Regions from separate parts of the Galbibacter sp. L-19 genome, predicted to be linked through region 1. Evidence: riboswitches for the same ligand, from Rfam matches in the RefSeq annotation. Region 1 holds a riboswitch; the other holds the start of a gene.
The links. Region 1 has a riboswitch for fluoride ahead of AC13CQ_RS13475 (voltage-gated chloride channel family protein). Riboswitches for the same ligand answer to the same signal wherever they lie in the genome.
Positions count from the first base shown of each region.

Region 2: linked by a shared signal. The riboswitch ahead of crcB (fluoride efflux transporter CrcB) and the one ahead of AC13CQ_RS13475 (voltage-gated chloride channel family protein) in region 1 are both predicted to bind fluoride.

Region 1 is NZ_JBSXNL010000067.1:43,079-50,838, reverse strand. Features, by position in the region: gene ligA (NAD-dependent DNA ligase LigA) at 1-1,254, opposite strand, end outside; gene AC13CQ_RS13475 (voltage-gated chloride channel family protein) at 1,558-2,862, opposite strand; fluoride riboswitch at 2,902-2,965, opposite strand; gene prmC (peptide chain release factor N(5)-glutamine methyltransferase) at 3,023-3,886, opposite strand; gene AC13CQ_RS13465 (GNAT family N-acetyltransferase) at 4,032-4,511, opposite strand; gene ribD (bifunctional diaminohydroxyphosphoribosylaminopyrimidine deaminase/5-amino-6-(5-phosphoribosylamino)uracil reductase RibD) at 4,560-5,612, shown strand; gene AC13CQ_RS13455 (HAD family hydrolase) at 5,614-6,261, shown strand; gene AC13CQ_RS13450 (IMPACT family protein) at 6,331-6,939, shown strand; gene AC13CQ_RS13445 (acyl-CoA thioesterase) at 6,946-7,341, opposite strand; gene dnaA (chromosomal replication initiator protein DnaA) at 7,541-7,760, shown strand, end outside.
Region 2 is NZ_JBSXNL010000055.1:211,152-218,911, reverse strand. Features, by position in the region: gene AC13CQ_RS10290 (response regulator transcription factor) at 1-628, opposite strand, end outside; fluoride riboswitch at 1,090-1,150, shown strand; gene crcB (fluoride efflux transporter CrcB) at 1,166-1,540, shown strand; gene AC13CQ_RS10280 (inorganic diphosphatase) at 1,543-2,082, shown strand; gene eno (phosphopyruvate hydratase) at 2,087-3,367, shown strand; gene AC13CQ_RS10270 (voltage-gated chloride channel family protein) at 3,377-4,690, shown strand; gene AC13CQ_RS10265 (DUF190 domain-containing protein) at 4,687-5,031, shown strand; gene AC13CQ_RS10260 (phosphatase PAP2 family protein) at 5,106-5,690, shown strand; gene AC13CQ_RS10255 (MFS transporter) at 5,683-6,876, shown strand; gene AC13CQ_RS10250 (universal stress protein) at 6,903-7,328, shown strand; gene AC13CQ_RS10245 (YkvA family protein) at 7,364-7,738, opposite strand.

The DNA of each region.
Region 1 (7,760 bases):
TTGCGCCTCCCCTTCATTTCTAATTAATTCGGTACCACATTCAGGGCAATTTTCAATATAATGATGTGGCTCTGCATCAAGAGCTCGTTTGGTAAAATCTATCCCAACAATTTTTGGAATAATCTCCCCTCCTTTTTCAACAAAAACCTCATCCCCTTCTCGAACATCTAATTTTTCTATTTGGTCTGCATTGTGTAAAGAAGCTCTTTTTACAGTAGTTCCCGCCAAAAGGACTGGTTTTAAATTGGCTACTGGTGTAATAGCTCCCGTTCGACCAACTTGGTACGTTATACTTTCTAAAGTAGTAGATACCTGCTCTGCTTTAAATTTATAAGCCATTGCCCAACGAGGTGCTTTGGCTGTATAACCCAACTCATCTTGATGCTGAAAACTATTAACCTTTACCACTACCCCATCAATTTCATAAGGAAGTTCATGCCTATGGACATCCCAATAATTCACAAAATCCATCACTTCAGCAGTTGTTTTACAAAGTTTAGCAACTTCAGGAACCTTAAAACCCCATTCTTTTGCTTTTTGTAAACTTTCAAACTGACTTGTAATTCCTAAATTTTCTCCCGTAATATTATAAAGTAAACACTCTAATGGACGTTTTGCCACTTCAGCACTGTCCTGAAGTTTTAAACTTCCGCTGGCTGTATTTCTAGGATTCATATAAGCTTCTTCTCCAGCTTCCAAACGCTCCTGATTCATCTTTGCAAACCCTTCCAACGGTAAAACAATTTCTCCACGGATATCAAATTTCTGTGGGAAACTACCTTTTAATTTTAAAGGAACAGAACGAATTGTTCTTATATTATTAGTAACATTATCCCCCTGAAATCCGTCTCCACGGGTTACTGCCTTTTCTAAAACTCCATCTTCATACGTAAGGCTAATAGATGCTCCATCATACTTTAATTCGCATGTAAAAGCAACCTCTACATCTCCTAAAATACGTTGGATACGTTTTTCCCAATCTTCTAAATCTTCTTTTGAATACGAATTATCTAAAGAATACATCCGATGCTCATGTGCAATAGTTTCGAAGTTTTTACTAACCATTCCTCCTACGCGAACTGTAGGAGAATTTGCATCAAAAAATTCGGGATGTTTAGCTTCTAATTCTTGCAGTTCTTTAAGTTTAATATCAAACTCATAATCTGAAATTTCAGGAGTATCTAATACATAATAATTATAATTATGCTGAGACAATTCCTGACGTAGCGATTCAATTTTTTTTGCTATATCCATGAAAATAATAAAGTAAGAGTGCGTTCTTTTCTGATATCACAAATATAGGTTAATGAAGGATATTTTTATAATCTGAGCCGCTAATTAATCCTACATATTTAAACCAACAATAGATCTAAAAAAAAACAGATTTTATTTCACAACTTAATCTATCGGCTTTTTTAATTCATTCTCATACTTCCAGAAAGATCTAGAATCCATAAGGCTCAAAAATGCAAAACTCTAATAATTCGGAAACAAATTTGATCTAAAAAATAGTTAAACGCTCCCGTATCGAGCATATTCTTACTGCAATAGACTTCCTTATTTTTTCTGTCTTTTATTTTTGATATCCGATAGATGCAAGCCTTTTTCCCTTAAAAAAGAAGTGTTTTTAGGACTCCCAATTATCTGAGAAGAATATACCCCTGTATGACCAGAGAATAAATAAGCCGTACTACAAGCCAATGCAATAAAAACCCCTGCTTCAATTCCAAATAATTCTATCCCCATAACAGTACATGCTATAGGAGTATTTGTTGCTCCAGCAAAAACAGCTACAAATCCCATTCCTGCCAATAACCCCATTGGCAACGGGATAAACCAAATTAGCACATTTCCTAATGCTGCTCCGATGTAAAATAAAGGAGTTACCTCACCTCCTTTAAAACCTGCGCCTAAAGTGAAGGAAGTAAATAAAAGTTTTAGTAAAAAATCGTAAGAATTTAAATTCTCATTAAAAGAATCTACAATTGTTGGAATTCCTAATCCTATATATTTTGTGGTTCCTATTGCATAAACAGCAATAGCCAAAACTATTCCTCCTACAAAAGGTCTTAAAGGAGGATATTTTATGTGTTTTTTAAATAAATTACTCCAAAAATGGGTAGATTTTGAAAATAACATAGCTACCAATCCGAAAATAATTCCTGCTAATAATGCCCATAAAAGGTTTACAGGATTCATCTCTGCCACAGAAGAAATATGATAATGTGTATGAGATACATTCCAAACTTCACAAAAATAATTTGCAAAAACAGCTCCCATAAAACTTGGAATAATAGCATCCAAACGAATTCTACCCAATATTAAAACTTCCAATGCAAAAATCCCTCCTGCCAAGGGCGTTCCAAATACAGAAGCAAAACCAGCGCTAATCCCTACAATTAAAACAATTCTCCTATCTCGATTAGATAGTTTCAACAACTTTGTAAACCTATCTGCTATAGCTCCCCCTATTTGTACTGCAGTTCCCTCTCGTCCTGCCGAACCTCCAAATAAATGAGTAACAATAGTACCAAAAAGCACCAAAGGCGCCATACGGAAAGGAATTACCTTTTTTGGGGTATGAAACTCTTCCAACAACAAATTATTTCCTTTAACTACACTATTTCCATATAAATGATAGGACAGTCCAATAATAAACCCTCCTAATGGAAGTAACGCAATAATCCACAAATGAGCCTCTCTCCAATTTGTTGCCCATTCTAAACTTAATAGAAAAAAAGCAGAGACACTCCCTACAATGCTTCCTATTAAAGCACAAATTAAAATCCATTTAAAAAGATAAAATAATGTGGGAATTTGCTCTAGTGAGAACAAATAATCTTTGATTGTTTTGATATTCATTTTGACATATATATAATGATTCTACACTGGCATAAGCCATTATCAGTAGAAGTCATCAGCTCATTTTGAGCGGTTAAAGGCAGACCTCATTGCCAAATGTGATGCAAATATAGTAAAAAAGCTTACTTATAGAAGATGAAAAACAGATAAAAACAGGCTACTACTTCTCTCCCTTCATCATCCTGTTATTTCCAAAAAGATCCTTTTTAAGTTGATTATTGCTGAATTTATATTTCTCCATTAGTTCCAGCATTTCCTTCCCTAAATATTGATTAATTTCAAAATACAACTTCCCATCTTCTTTTAAATTACTCGAAGCTAATACAGCTATTATTTCATAAAAAAGTAGCGCATTATCATCTGCTACAAACAAAGCTGTTTCAGGCTCGTATGCTAAAACATTCGTATTCATTTCCTTCTTTTCAAGATTCCGAACATATGGTGGATTTGAAACTATAACATCAAATCGGCTTACTTCAGGAAAAATAATTGACAAATCTGAACACTTAAGAATATCTACTTCCGAAAATGTAACTTTTACATTATTACTTTCAGCATTCCTCTTTGCTATTTTTAGAGCTTCCGCAGAAACATCCAACGCATACACCCTTGCATTTGGTAAGTTTTTAGCAATAGCGATTGGAATACAGCCCGTTCCAGTTCCAATGTCAAGAATGTTTAAATTATCGCTTTTTGAAACATCTTTTAAAATCCATGAAACCAACTCTTCGGTTTCTGGGCGCGGAATTAAGGTGTGCTCATTTACCATAAATTCCATACCATAAAAATGAGCACTCCCTAGAATATACTGTATTGGCTTTTCTACTTTTAAAGCATTTAAAGCTGACTGAAATTTTAATAAACTGTTAGCTTCTATAACTAGATCTAAATCCTGCTGTATCTGAAAAGGTTTTAATTGTAAATACGCCTCGCAAAGCCAATTAAAAAAAGTTTTTATTTCCTCTAAAGGATACAAAGCCTCTAATTCGTTTTGATATAACCTTTTTATTTCTCCTAACTTCATTACCAATAAAATATTGTTTAAATAGCTCTAGTTTAGAATTACGTTGATTATTTGTTAGCTTTAATACCAATCCATATACCAGTGACTTCATGCTCTTTATTTTTTTGCTCGCCCAAAAGAAACGAAACAAAAAAAAGGAGTCTTATCAAATGAATTTTTTCAACATCCATACTGGGCAAGAATAATGACCCGTATTTCCCATTGGAGCTTCCAGATATTGAAATCCCGCTTTTTTATATAATTTTTGTGCGTCTGTCATATAAGGCATCGTTTCAATATAACATTGCTCATATCTAAACTCCTGAGCCTTGCTCAAACAAGTATGCATCATTTTCATTCCTAATCCTTTTCCACGTGTACTTCCCAAAAAATACATTTTTTGAAGTTCACAAACTGTTTCAGCCTCATTTGCTAAATGTGCAATTCCAGCACCTCCAACAACTTTCCCTTCAACCTCAATTACAAAATAACAAGCCCTTTCCTTATTATAAGTTTCATATAAATTCTCTAGCGCTTTATCTTCATAAGCCGTTCCTACTTTTGGAGCTCCCATCTCTACAATTACTTCTCTTACAATCTCAGCCATTCTTTCATTATCTTTTAGCTGAATTTCTCTTATATTCATGAAATATTACAATGTTTTAATAGTATTTTTGCCTTGATAAATTTCGGGATGAATATACACGATTTCTACATAAAAAGATGCATCGAACTTGCTAAAAATGGATTAGGAACCACCTACCCAAACCCCATGGTTGGCAGTGTTATTGTTGCTAACGGAAAAATAATTGGAGAAGGTTACACAAGTCCTGCTGGACAAAACCATGCAGAAGTAAATGCTATCCAAGCTGTTAAAGACACCACTTTGTTAAAAGAAGCAACTATATATGTTACGCTAGAACCATGTTCTCACTTTGGAAAAACGCCTCCATGTGCCGATTTAATTATTGAAAATAAAATTCCAAATGTAGTTATTGGAACTCTAGACACCAATGAAAAAGTTTGTGGTCGTGGTGTAAAAAAGCTTCTAGAAGCAGGCTGTAATGTTACTATTGGTGTATTAGAAGACGAATGTAAAGAAATTAATAAGCGTTTTTTTACTTTCCATGAAAAGAAGCGTCCATATATAATTTTAAAATGGGCAGAAAGCAGCGATGGATTTGTAAGTCCGATACAAACTGATGAAAGAAAACCTGTATGGATTACAGAAGAAATTTCAAGGCAATTAGTACATAAGTGGCGAGCTGAAGAACATGCTATTTTAGCGGGAACAACCACAGTTATTAAAGACAATCCTAAATTAAATACTCGCCATTGGAAAGGCAATTCTCCTACACGCATCATTATAGATAAAGAATTAAAAATTCAAAGAGAATCTAATGTTTGGGACGATTCTCAAAGCACCATTTTTATTATTGATAATACCACAGATACTCCCAAAAAAGGATACAAAAACACCACTTTTGAGACGGTTAACTTTAAAAATAATTTAGCCGAGGAAATTACAGCTGTTCTTTATAAAAACAATATCCAAAGTATTATTATTGAAGGAGGAAGTAAAACCCTACAAACATTTATAAATTCTAATTTGTGGGATGAAGCACGTGTTTTTGAAGGCAATGCAATTTTTAAAGAAGGTACTAAAGCACCCAAATTAACCCCATCTACCTTAATTACAAAGAAAACCCTTGGTTCTGATTCTTTAAAAATTTATAAAAACTATTAAAATGCTAGAAACAAATGCACAGAAAAATACCATTAAGAATATTGTATTTGATTTTGGCGATATTTTTATAGACTTGGACAAATTGGCTTCCATGAGATTAATTCATAAAGAATTTCCTGAGTTTACTTTAAATCAGGATATAATTAATACTAATAATGAGTATGAAAAAGGCATAATCTCCACAACAAATTTTATAGAATCTTATAAAAAATCGCTTCCTAATATTTCAGATGAAAGGTTAAAAGAAATATGGAATGCTATTATCTTAAAAATCCCTACACATAGATTAGCTTTTATTGAAGAACTATCGCAAAAAGGCAATTATGAGCTATTTTTGCTTAGCAATACAAATGAGCTTCATATAGAGCAAGTAATAAAAAATAACGGTTTAAAAAGCTACCATCGTTTTAAAAATTGTTTTAATAAATTCTATCTTTCTCATGAAATCAAATTCAGAAAACCCAATAGAGATATTTTTGAATTTGTTTTAAACGATAATAATATCATTCCAGGAGAAACCCTTTTTATTGACGACACTTTAGAGCACATCAATACTGCTAAACAAATGGGATTTCATACTTGGAATTTAATTCCTGGAAAAGAAGATATAACAGAATTATTTAGCAAAGATTATCCGTTCAAGGATTAATTATGTTAGTAACTCCTATCTTGAATTGTTAACATTTTATAAGTTTGCATCCTAAGAAATCAAATTACTTTGGAAGATTTATATAAAACCCTAGTTAAACCAACAAGTGAAGTCCTTTTTAAAGATAAAGGAAGTAAGTTTTTTGGATATGCTTTCCCTGTTGAGAATGAAGAAGATATAAAATATTTTTTAGAAGAAATAAAAAATAAACACAGCAGTGCACGCCATCATTGCTACGCATGGCAAATAGGAACCGAAAAAGACAAAATTCAGTACCGAGCCAATGACGATGGAGAACCATCCAATACTGCTGGAATGCCAATTTACGGACAACTACAATCTTTTGATATTACCAATGCATTAATAATTGTTGTACGTTATTTTGGAGGCGTAAAACTAGGTGTTGGCGGACTTATAAACGCCTATAAAACTACCGCTCAAATGTGCTTGGAAGCAGTAGATATTATAGAAAAAACAATTGATATTCACTATAAAATTACCTTTGAATACAAGCACATGAACACAGTAATGCGAATTATAAAGGAGAAGAATTTAAACATTGAAAGTCAAACAATGAATCTATCTTGTGAAATCGTTGTTAGTATTAGAGAAAGTCAAGCAGCACAAGTCCCTATTTCCTTCGAACCTTTTTATGAGATTAAATTAACCGAGTTGTAGTATTTCTCATAATTTATTTAGAATATAATCTGGACAGCGCATAGGTCTTAAAGTTTCACTATTAATAAATGCCAAAATTGTGTTCCCTTCAGCAATAATATCTCCTACTTCGTCAAAAATTGTATAATCAAATTCAATCTTAACCGTAGGTGTTTTTTTCAATCTAGCTTCTACTGTTAATAAATCGTCATACTTTGCAGATTTCTTATAATTAAGCTGTAGGGACACTACAGGGAGCATTACTCCATTTTCCTCCATCCAACGATAGGAAACCCCAAGTGCTCGCAACCATTCAACTCTCGCAATTTCAAGATATTGAGCATAATTACCATGGTATACCACCCCCATTTTATCGGTTTCACTATATCGAACTCTTATGTTAATTTTATTTGTTTTCTCCATATAAAAATGTATTTTACGAGTGTTAAGAAATTATGAACAGAAAGTTAACAAGCATGCGAAAAAAAAAGAATAAATTCAACCTACTTTCATTTTTTTTTTCAATTTTTTGTTCACATATTTGTTTAATCTTTTACGATAGTTGATTTCTAAAATTCTATTCACTATCAAACCTGACTAACTATTAAAATAATATCAAAGAATGAACGTAACTGCGGAATCCGTATGGGAAAATTGTCTACACTTTATAAAAGACAACATACAACCTCAAGCATATAAAACTTGGTTTGAACCCATAAAGTCTGTAAAGTTAACGGATAATGCTTTGAGTATCCAGGTTCCGAGTAAGTTTTTTTACGAATGGTTGGAAGAACATTACGTAAAACTCCTTAAAGTAGCTTTAACCAAAGAATTAGGAGAAA
Region 2 (7,760 bases), on a different contig from region 1:
ATTTAGCCCCTTCTTTTGTGAGCTTTTTCCTTAGATTATTAATGTGTACATAAATAAAATCAAAATTGTCAAGTAAGTCACTATCATCACCCCATAAATGTTCTGCAATAATGGCCTTGGAAAGCACTCGGCCTTGGTTAATGATAAAAAACAACAGAAGGTCATATTCCTTCCGTGTGAGTGTGATTGGTTTATCGTTTACATAAGCACTACGTGCCAACGTATCAAGTCGTATCTCTTTAAATGTAATGGTATCATTTCCACCAAACTGTCCTCTTCTGAGTACCGCTTTGATACGAGAATTTAGTTCTGCAAGATGAAAGGGTTTAGTGATATAATCATCAGCACCCAGATCGAGCCCTTCCAGTTTATTGTCCAGGGAACTATTTGCCGATATGATAATAACCCCGCATTTTTTATGTTGCTTTTTAAGTTTTTTGAGCAAGACAAGACCACTTCCCGTTACCAGGTTGATATCGAGTATCACAAGATCATACTCATATAATTCTAATTTTTCAGAAGCCTCAAGATAATCTGATGCGGTTTCACAAATATTTGCATCACTGCTTAAATATTTAGCGATGGAAATTTGTAAATCTTTCTCGTCTTCGGCAATTAAATATTTCATTTGTTGTTAATAATTAAAAAATAAAAGTAATATAAAATTCTAAAGGGATTTTAAAGAAAATAAATAACGGGGAATAGTATAATCATTTTCTTTGGGAAGACACGGTAACAAATAGATTTTGATCACATACAGCAATTTTCTTCTTTTAATAAAAAACTCATCGGAAGGCGGCTACTGATCCATTTAAAAATTAAGGCCGTACAGGGACTAATATAAGTAAGTTTTAAAACGGTCATAGAATAATATTTTTAAAACATAAATTGATCAACTTACTGGATTTCAACAGTCTTAACTAGGTGGTTTTTTTTTACTTATCTTTTTTAAAAACGAAATTTTTTGGGTCAATCATTTTGGCCGAGAATACTGTTGAACAATCAGCAGGTCAAGAATAATGTTATTCGTTTCAGAAATTGGAAATAAAATAAGCATTTTCAAATAATAATCTTAAATTCGCACACTTAACATACAAAGGCGATGGAGTTCGCCAAAACCGCCCAAAAAGCTAATGACTCCTACTCAATTTAATCTAAAACGGTTATGGGTAGGATTTTTTTATTGGTGGGCACTGGGGGTTTTTTGGGCAGTATTGCAAGGTATCTCACGGCAATATGGTTGACCAAACACTTCCCCTCTGCATTTCCTTACGGAACATTTGCGGCAAACATATTGGGCTGTTTGTTGATCGGGGTGATTTTTGGCCTTGGGCAACGCTTTGAATGGCTCACGCCGGAACTGCGGCTTTTTCTTACAACCGGTTTTTGCGGGGGCTTCACCACATTTTCATCCTTTACTTTAGAAAACACAATTTTACTTCAGAATTCCAACTACCTCACTTTTGCCATCTACGCAATAAGCAGTTTCACGCTTGGCTTATTAGCTGTATTTGGGGGAATAACTTTAACAAAAATATGAATATGAAAAACTTTAATCCTTGGCACCACGTGCCCATCGGAAACGAACAACCTGAAATGGTTCAGGCCATTATTGAAATCCCCAAGGGAAGTAAGGCTAAATATGAACTGGATAAGGAAACCGGGATGCTCCGGTTGGACCGGGTGCTGTTTTCTTCGGTCAATTATCCCGAAAATTATGGGTTTATCCCCCAAACTTTAGGAGAGGACCACGACCCTCTAGATATATTGGTGCTTTCGCAAATCGATGTGCAACCGCTCTGTATTTTGGAGGCCAAAGTAATCGGGGTAATGCGGATGATAGATAATGACGAAGCCGACGATAAAATAATCGCGGTCGCGAAAAATGATATGAGCGTAAACCATATCAACGATGTTTCAGAACTGCCCAAACACTTTGCCCTGGAGCTCAAAAACTTTTTTGAGGATTACAAAAAGCTGGAAAATAAAACTGTCCGGGTGGAAGAATTTCAAAATGCGGCAATGGCGAAAGAAATTATTCAACAAGCAATTACAGACTATCAAAAAGAATTTAAAAACTAAAATTATGAAAATTCAAAAACTTATTGCAAGGGAAGTTTTGGACTCCCGTGGAAATCCAACTGTGGAAGCAGAAGTTACTTTAGAAAAAGGATTTTTTGGCCGTGCCATCTGCCCTTCCGGTGCAAGTACCGGGGAAAAGGAAGCTGTTGAACTCCGGGACGGGGACAAAACGCGATACAATGGCAAAGGGGTATTAAAGGCGGTAAACAACGTTAACCAAATTATCGCACCGGCCCTTTCCAATAAAGTGTTCGATAACCAACAGGAGTTGGACAATTTTCTAATGGAACTGGACGGCACCCCCAACAAATCAAATCTTGGCGCCAATGCCATACTGCCCGTTTCTATGGCATTTGCCAGAGCGGCAGCAGCATTTTCGAAAGAGCCTTTATACCGTTATTTGAATACCGATGGAAAATTCACAATGCCGGTGCCCTGTATGAACGTGATAAATGGCGGGGCTCACGCCGATAACAATGTGGATTTTCAGGAATTTATGATTGCCCCCCATAACGCCCCCGCTTTTTATGAAGCTATCCGAATGGGAGAAGAAACTTTCCACGCCTTGAAAAGTATCCTGAAAAATAAAAATTACTTTACCGGAGTTGGCGATGAAGGCGGGTTTGCACCTAATTTAAAATCTAATGAAGAAGCGATTGAAGTAATCCTTGAAGCCATTGAAAAAGCGGGCTATAAACCGGGCATCGATATTTCCATTTGCTTGGATCCCGCAGCGAGCGAACTATGGCAGGATGGGAACTATGTTTTATTTAAAAGCACTCAAAAAAAATATTCAAGCGACCAGCTCATTGATCTTTGGAAAAGCTGGGTAGATCAATATCCCATTATTTCGTTGGAAGATGGAATGGCGGAAAACGACTGGGAAGGATGGCGGACCCTCACAAATGAACTGGGGAGCAAGATCGAATTGATCGGGGACGATCTGCTGTGTACCAACAAAAGACTGTTACAGGAAGCCATCGATAAAAACGCCTGTAATTCCATTCTCATCAAGTTGAACCAAATAGGTACAGTTACCGAAACCTTAGAAACAATAGCATTGGCAAAGAAGAACAAATACGGTTTTTTCATTTCCCACCGAAGCGGGAAGACCGAGGATACTTTTATCGCAGATTTGGCCGTGGCAACGGCAGCCGGAAAAATAAAAACGGGAAGCGGTAGCCGTGGCGAGCGCATTGCAAAGTTCAATCAACTCATCAGGATAGAACAGGAATTGGGCAAAGAAGCTGTGTTTACGGGGATAAAAGCCTTTAAAAATAATTAATTAGGCCGTATGAATCTGAAAAAAATTAAAGAATCTTTAGCCTCAATAGAACAAATACCCTCCCTGCTATACCTTTTAAAGTGGATCTTGATCTGCTTGTTAATAGGTGCCATTGCCGGAAGTATTTCTGCGTTTTTTCTTTTAAGCCTGGAATGGGCAACGGCTTGGCGGGAATCCCATTTATGGATTATTGCCTTATTGCCCGTAGGTGGTTTTATAATCGGGCTATCCTATCATTTATATGGTAACAGCGTTGTTAAGGGCAATAATTTATTGTTGGAGGAATTTCACTCCCCAAAAAAGATCATTCCTTTCCGGATGGCACCTTTGGTATTGTTCGGAACTGTTCTCACCCATTTCTTCGGGGGGTCGGCAGGACGTGAAGGAACGGCAGTTCAGGTAGGTGGCGCAGTGGCCGACAGGTTTACGAAGCTGTTCAAACTTTCAAGACGAAACCGTAAAATTGTGTTGATTGCCGGGATAAGTGCCGGTTTTGCTTCGGTGTTTGGAACACCCTTGGCCGGGGGGATCTTTGCCCTTGAAGTTTTGGTATTGGGGCGTATAAGATTGGATGCTATTATCCCAAGTTTTATGGCGGCTGTTTTTGCTGATTATTTTTGCAGGATTTGGGGCGTTTCCCATACCCAATATCATATAACCGAAGTAGCTAATATGAACCCGGCAAATTTGTTATGGGCATTATTGGCAGGGATTATTTTTGGACTGGTAGGGATGCTGTTTTCCAAATCGACCCATTTTTGGGGAGATTTGTTTAAAAAATATATCAATTATCCGCCTTTACGACCGGTAATTGGTGGGGTTATTTTGGCAATCGCTATTTATTTTATGGGAACCACCAAATATATAGGGCTTGGCATTCCAACTATTGTCGATTCTTTTAATATTCATCTCAATTCTTATGATTTTTTATTAAAAGTTTTATTCACCTCGTTTACCCTTGGCGCAGGCTTTAAGGGAGGTGAAGTAACCCCTTTGTTCTATATCGGGGCTACATTGGGCAACGTTTTGATTTGGTTTATTCCTTTGCCAATGGGTTTGTTGGCAGGTATGGGATTTGTGGCCGTTTTTGCCGGGGCAACCAATACACCTATTGCCTGTACGGTAATGGGAATAGAACTTTTCGGAATAGAATCAGGTGTCTTTATAGCGTTAGCTTGTAGTACTGCTTATTTATTCTCCGGCCACTCCGGGGTTTATTCCTCCCAAATTATAGGAAGCCCCAAGCATCCGGTATATACCCGCGAAAAAGGCCTTCAATTAGCTGAAATTAAACATAGACGAAATAAAAACAATAATAAATGAAAAACCATATAACCATCAGGATTTACTTTGAATACGGTCAAAAAATCAAAAACCTTTCTTTTTGGAACAGGTTGAAGGCCGGGGATTTTGCTTCAGAATTGATAAAAAAAGCCAAAGCTTTTGATTTAGATCAGGCGTTGAATTTTAACGTGAGCAAAGGGTATTTTGAAAAAGGAAAAATTCACTGGGGAATTAGTGAAACAAGGCATTATAAACATCCACACGTGGTAGAACTCACAGATACAGAAGAAAAAATCAATGAATTCTTACAACATCAAAAGCTATTGCTTGAGGAAACAAAAATCGTAGTGGTAAAAAGTGAAATTGAATTGAAAAAATAAAGAATTGAATAGGTCAAGCTTTATCAATATACGATCTAAGAAAAATTATGGCAACCACCCAAAAATAGTTGATAATGATAGAAAAATTCAGCTCACTTGACACTAAGCTTTTCCTTTACCTTAACGGAAAGCACAAAGCTTTTTTTGATCCGATTATGTATTGGGCAAGTGATAAACTGTTTTGGGTACCCTTTTACATTGCTATCGCAGCTCTTTTGATATGGCATTACAAAAAATGGAGTATCCCGATTTTCATTTCCATTGGGATTCTTATTACTTTGGCAGATCAGATAGCCTCGCACCTTATAAAGCATATGGTAAAACGCTTGCGGCCATCTCATAATCCGGCATTGGAAGGATTAATCCATTTGAGCAAAGCCGGGCCGGGAGGTCAATATGGGTTTGTGTCGTCCCACGCGGCCAACGCTTTTGCCCTTGCTTCATTTTTATTTTTTATTTTACCAAAAAAATTCAACTGGTTGAAATGGATATTGGGCTTTTGGGCACTTCTGGTTTCCTACAGTCGGATTTATAATGGCGTTCACTATCCGGGGGATGTAATAGTAGCCGCATTGTTAGGAATAGGTTTAGGCTATTCAATAAGCAAATTGTATTTTTTCTATATAAAAAAAACCGCAAAACAACCTTTTAATGTTTAAAAATATAACCCGTCTGGTCTGGATACTTTCATTGGTAAGTATGTTTGCCGATATCGCAAGCGAAATACTGTATCCCATTATTCCGGTTTACCTTCAAAACATTGGGTTTTCCATATTTTTAATAGGTGTTCTGGAAGGACTTGCCGAAGCGACCGCAGGACTTAGCAAAGGCTACTTTGGAAACTGGAGCGACAGAGTTGGAAAACGGATGCCCTTTGTACGGGTGGGCTATCTTTTGAGCGCACTTTCCAAACCGATGATGGCCGTTTTCATTTATCCGATTTGGATATTTTTTTCAAGGACTATTGACCGTCTTGGGAAAGGTTTTCGTACCGCACCAAGGGATGCGCTGCTTTCAGGAGAGGCCACGTTAAAGACCAAAGGGCAGGTATTCAGTTTTCATAGAGGCTGGGACACCTTGGGCGCGGTATTCGGCCCTGCACTTGCACTACTGTTTTTATATTTTTATCCGGGCCAACTTAGGTGGCTTTTTTATATTGCTTTTGTGCCGGGGATTATTTCGGTAGGCATTACCTATTTTATAAAGGAGAAACCATTGCCAACAAAAAAGCAAATAAGTTCCCCGGGGTTCTTTTCATTTTTTAAGTATTGGAAAATTGCAAGCCCCACATACAAAAGGTTAATTGTGGGCCTTATTGCTTTTGCACTTTTCAATAGTTCGGATATGTTGTTATTGCTAAAAGTGAACGAAGCCACGGGAAGCGAAAACAATGTCCTCACAGTTTATATCTTTTATAACTTCATCTATGCCGTTGCCGCATTTCCGCTTGGATTATTGGCAGACCATATCGGTATAAAAAAGATTTTCCTTTTTGGACTGATCCTTTTTTCGGGCATTTACTTCGGAATGGCAGAAGCGGGAAACAATACCCTTTTTTATGTTCTTTTCGGGATTTATGGAATTTATATGGCAGCCACCGAAGGCATCTCAAAAGCGTGGGTGGCCAGCCTGGTCAAAAATGAAGAAGTGGGCACGGCAATGGGGCTATTTGTAGCCCTGCAAAGTATCGCATTGATGGTTGCCAGTGCGTTTGCCGGGTTGTTATGGACATTTTACGGCGCATCGGTTACCTTTCTGCTTACCGCAATAATGAGTATCTTAGTATTTCTGTTTATGTTGTTTTTTGTTCCCAAAACCAAAAATAAAATGGAACATCCACAATAACTTTTTTAATTCAAAAATAAATAGATATGGCGTACAAGAAAATTTTAATTGCCGTAGATAGCAGTGAGTATTCAATGAAAGCCGCCAAAAAAGGCTTGGAACTCGCTCATCAATTAGGGGCTAAGGCCGCATTGCTTTTTGTAATCGAAAAATCGAAAGCATTTGGCAATGTAGATGCCGGGATCACACACGAACAGGCCTTGATTGTATTAAAGAAAGAGGCGGAGCAAACCTTGGATGAATTGGCAGAAATGTACAATGGCAATGAACTTATGAAATTTATGCCCGAGGGCAATCCGGAAGAGGATATCCTAAAAAACGCACAAAACTGGAAGGCCAATCTACTTGTACTGGGAACTCACGGAAGGACAGGGTTAAAACATCTTTTGATGGGGAGTGTTGCAGAACGGGTGATGCGCCATTCCGATATTCCGGTAATGATGGTTTCTTGAAAATTGGAATTAACACATTTAGCTTTTATTCTGAACTATTTGATTGGGGATACGCTTTTAAAAATCCAAAAACCCATAAACGCCCAAATCAAAATGATTATGCCCCCGATCACCCAGTTGTTCTTTTTGTTCCAATTATAGTCTTTTGCCCTTGTCAAACACTCCGCTTTCACATCATCAGGGATAAGCCTGAAAGCTAAATAAATGCCTATCGGCAACAAAATTAGATCGTCCAAATAGCCAATTATCGGGATAAAATCTGGAATAAGGTCTATGGGGCTCAGCGCATAGGCAATGATTACGAATATCAATGCCTTGGCATACCAAGGTGTTCTTTTATCCTTATAGGCCAAATGCAGTAGCACCAATTGTAGCTTTAGCTTTTTTGCCCAAGCTTTTAGTTTTTTCATAATTATACAGAAGGTATTCAGA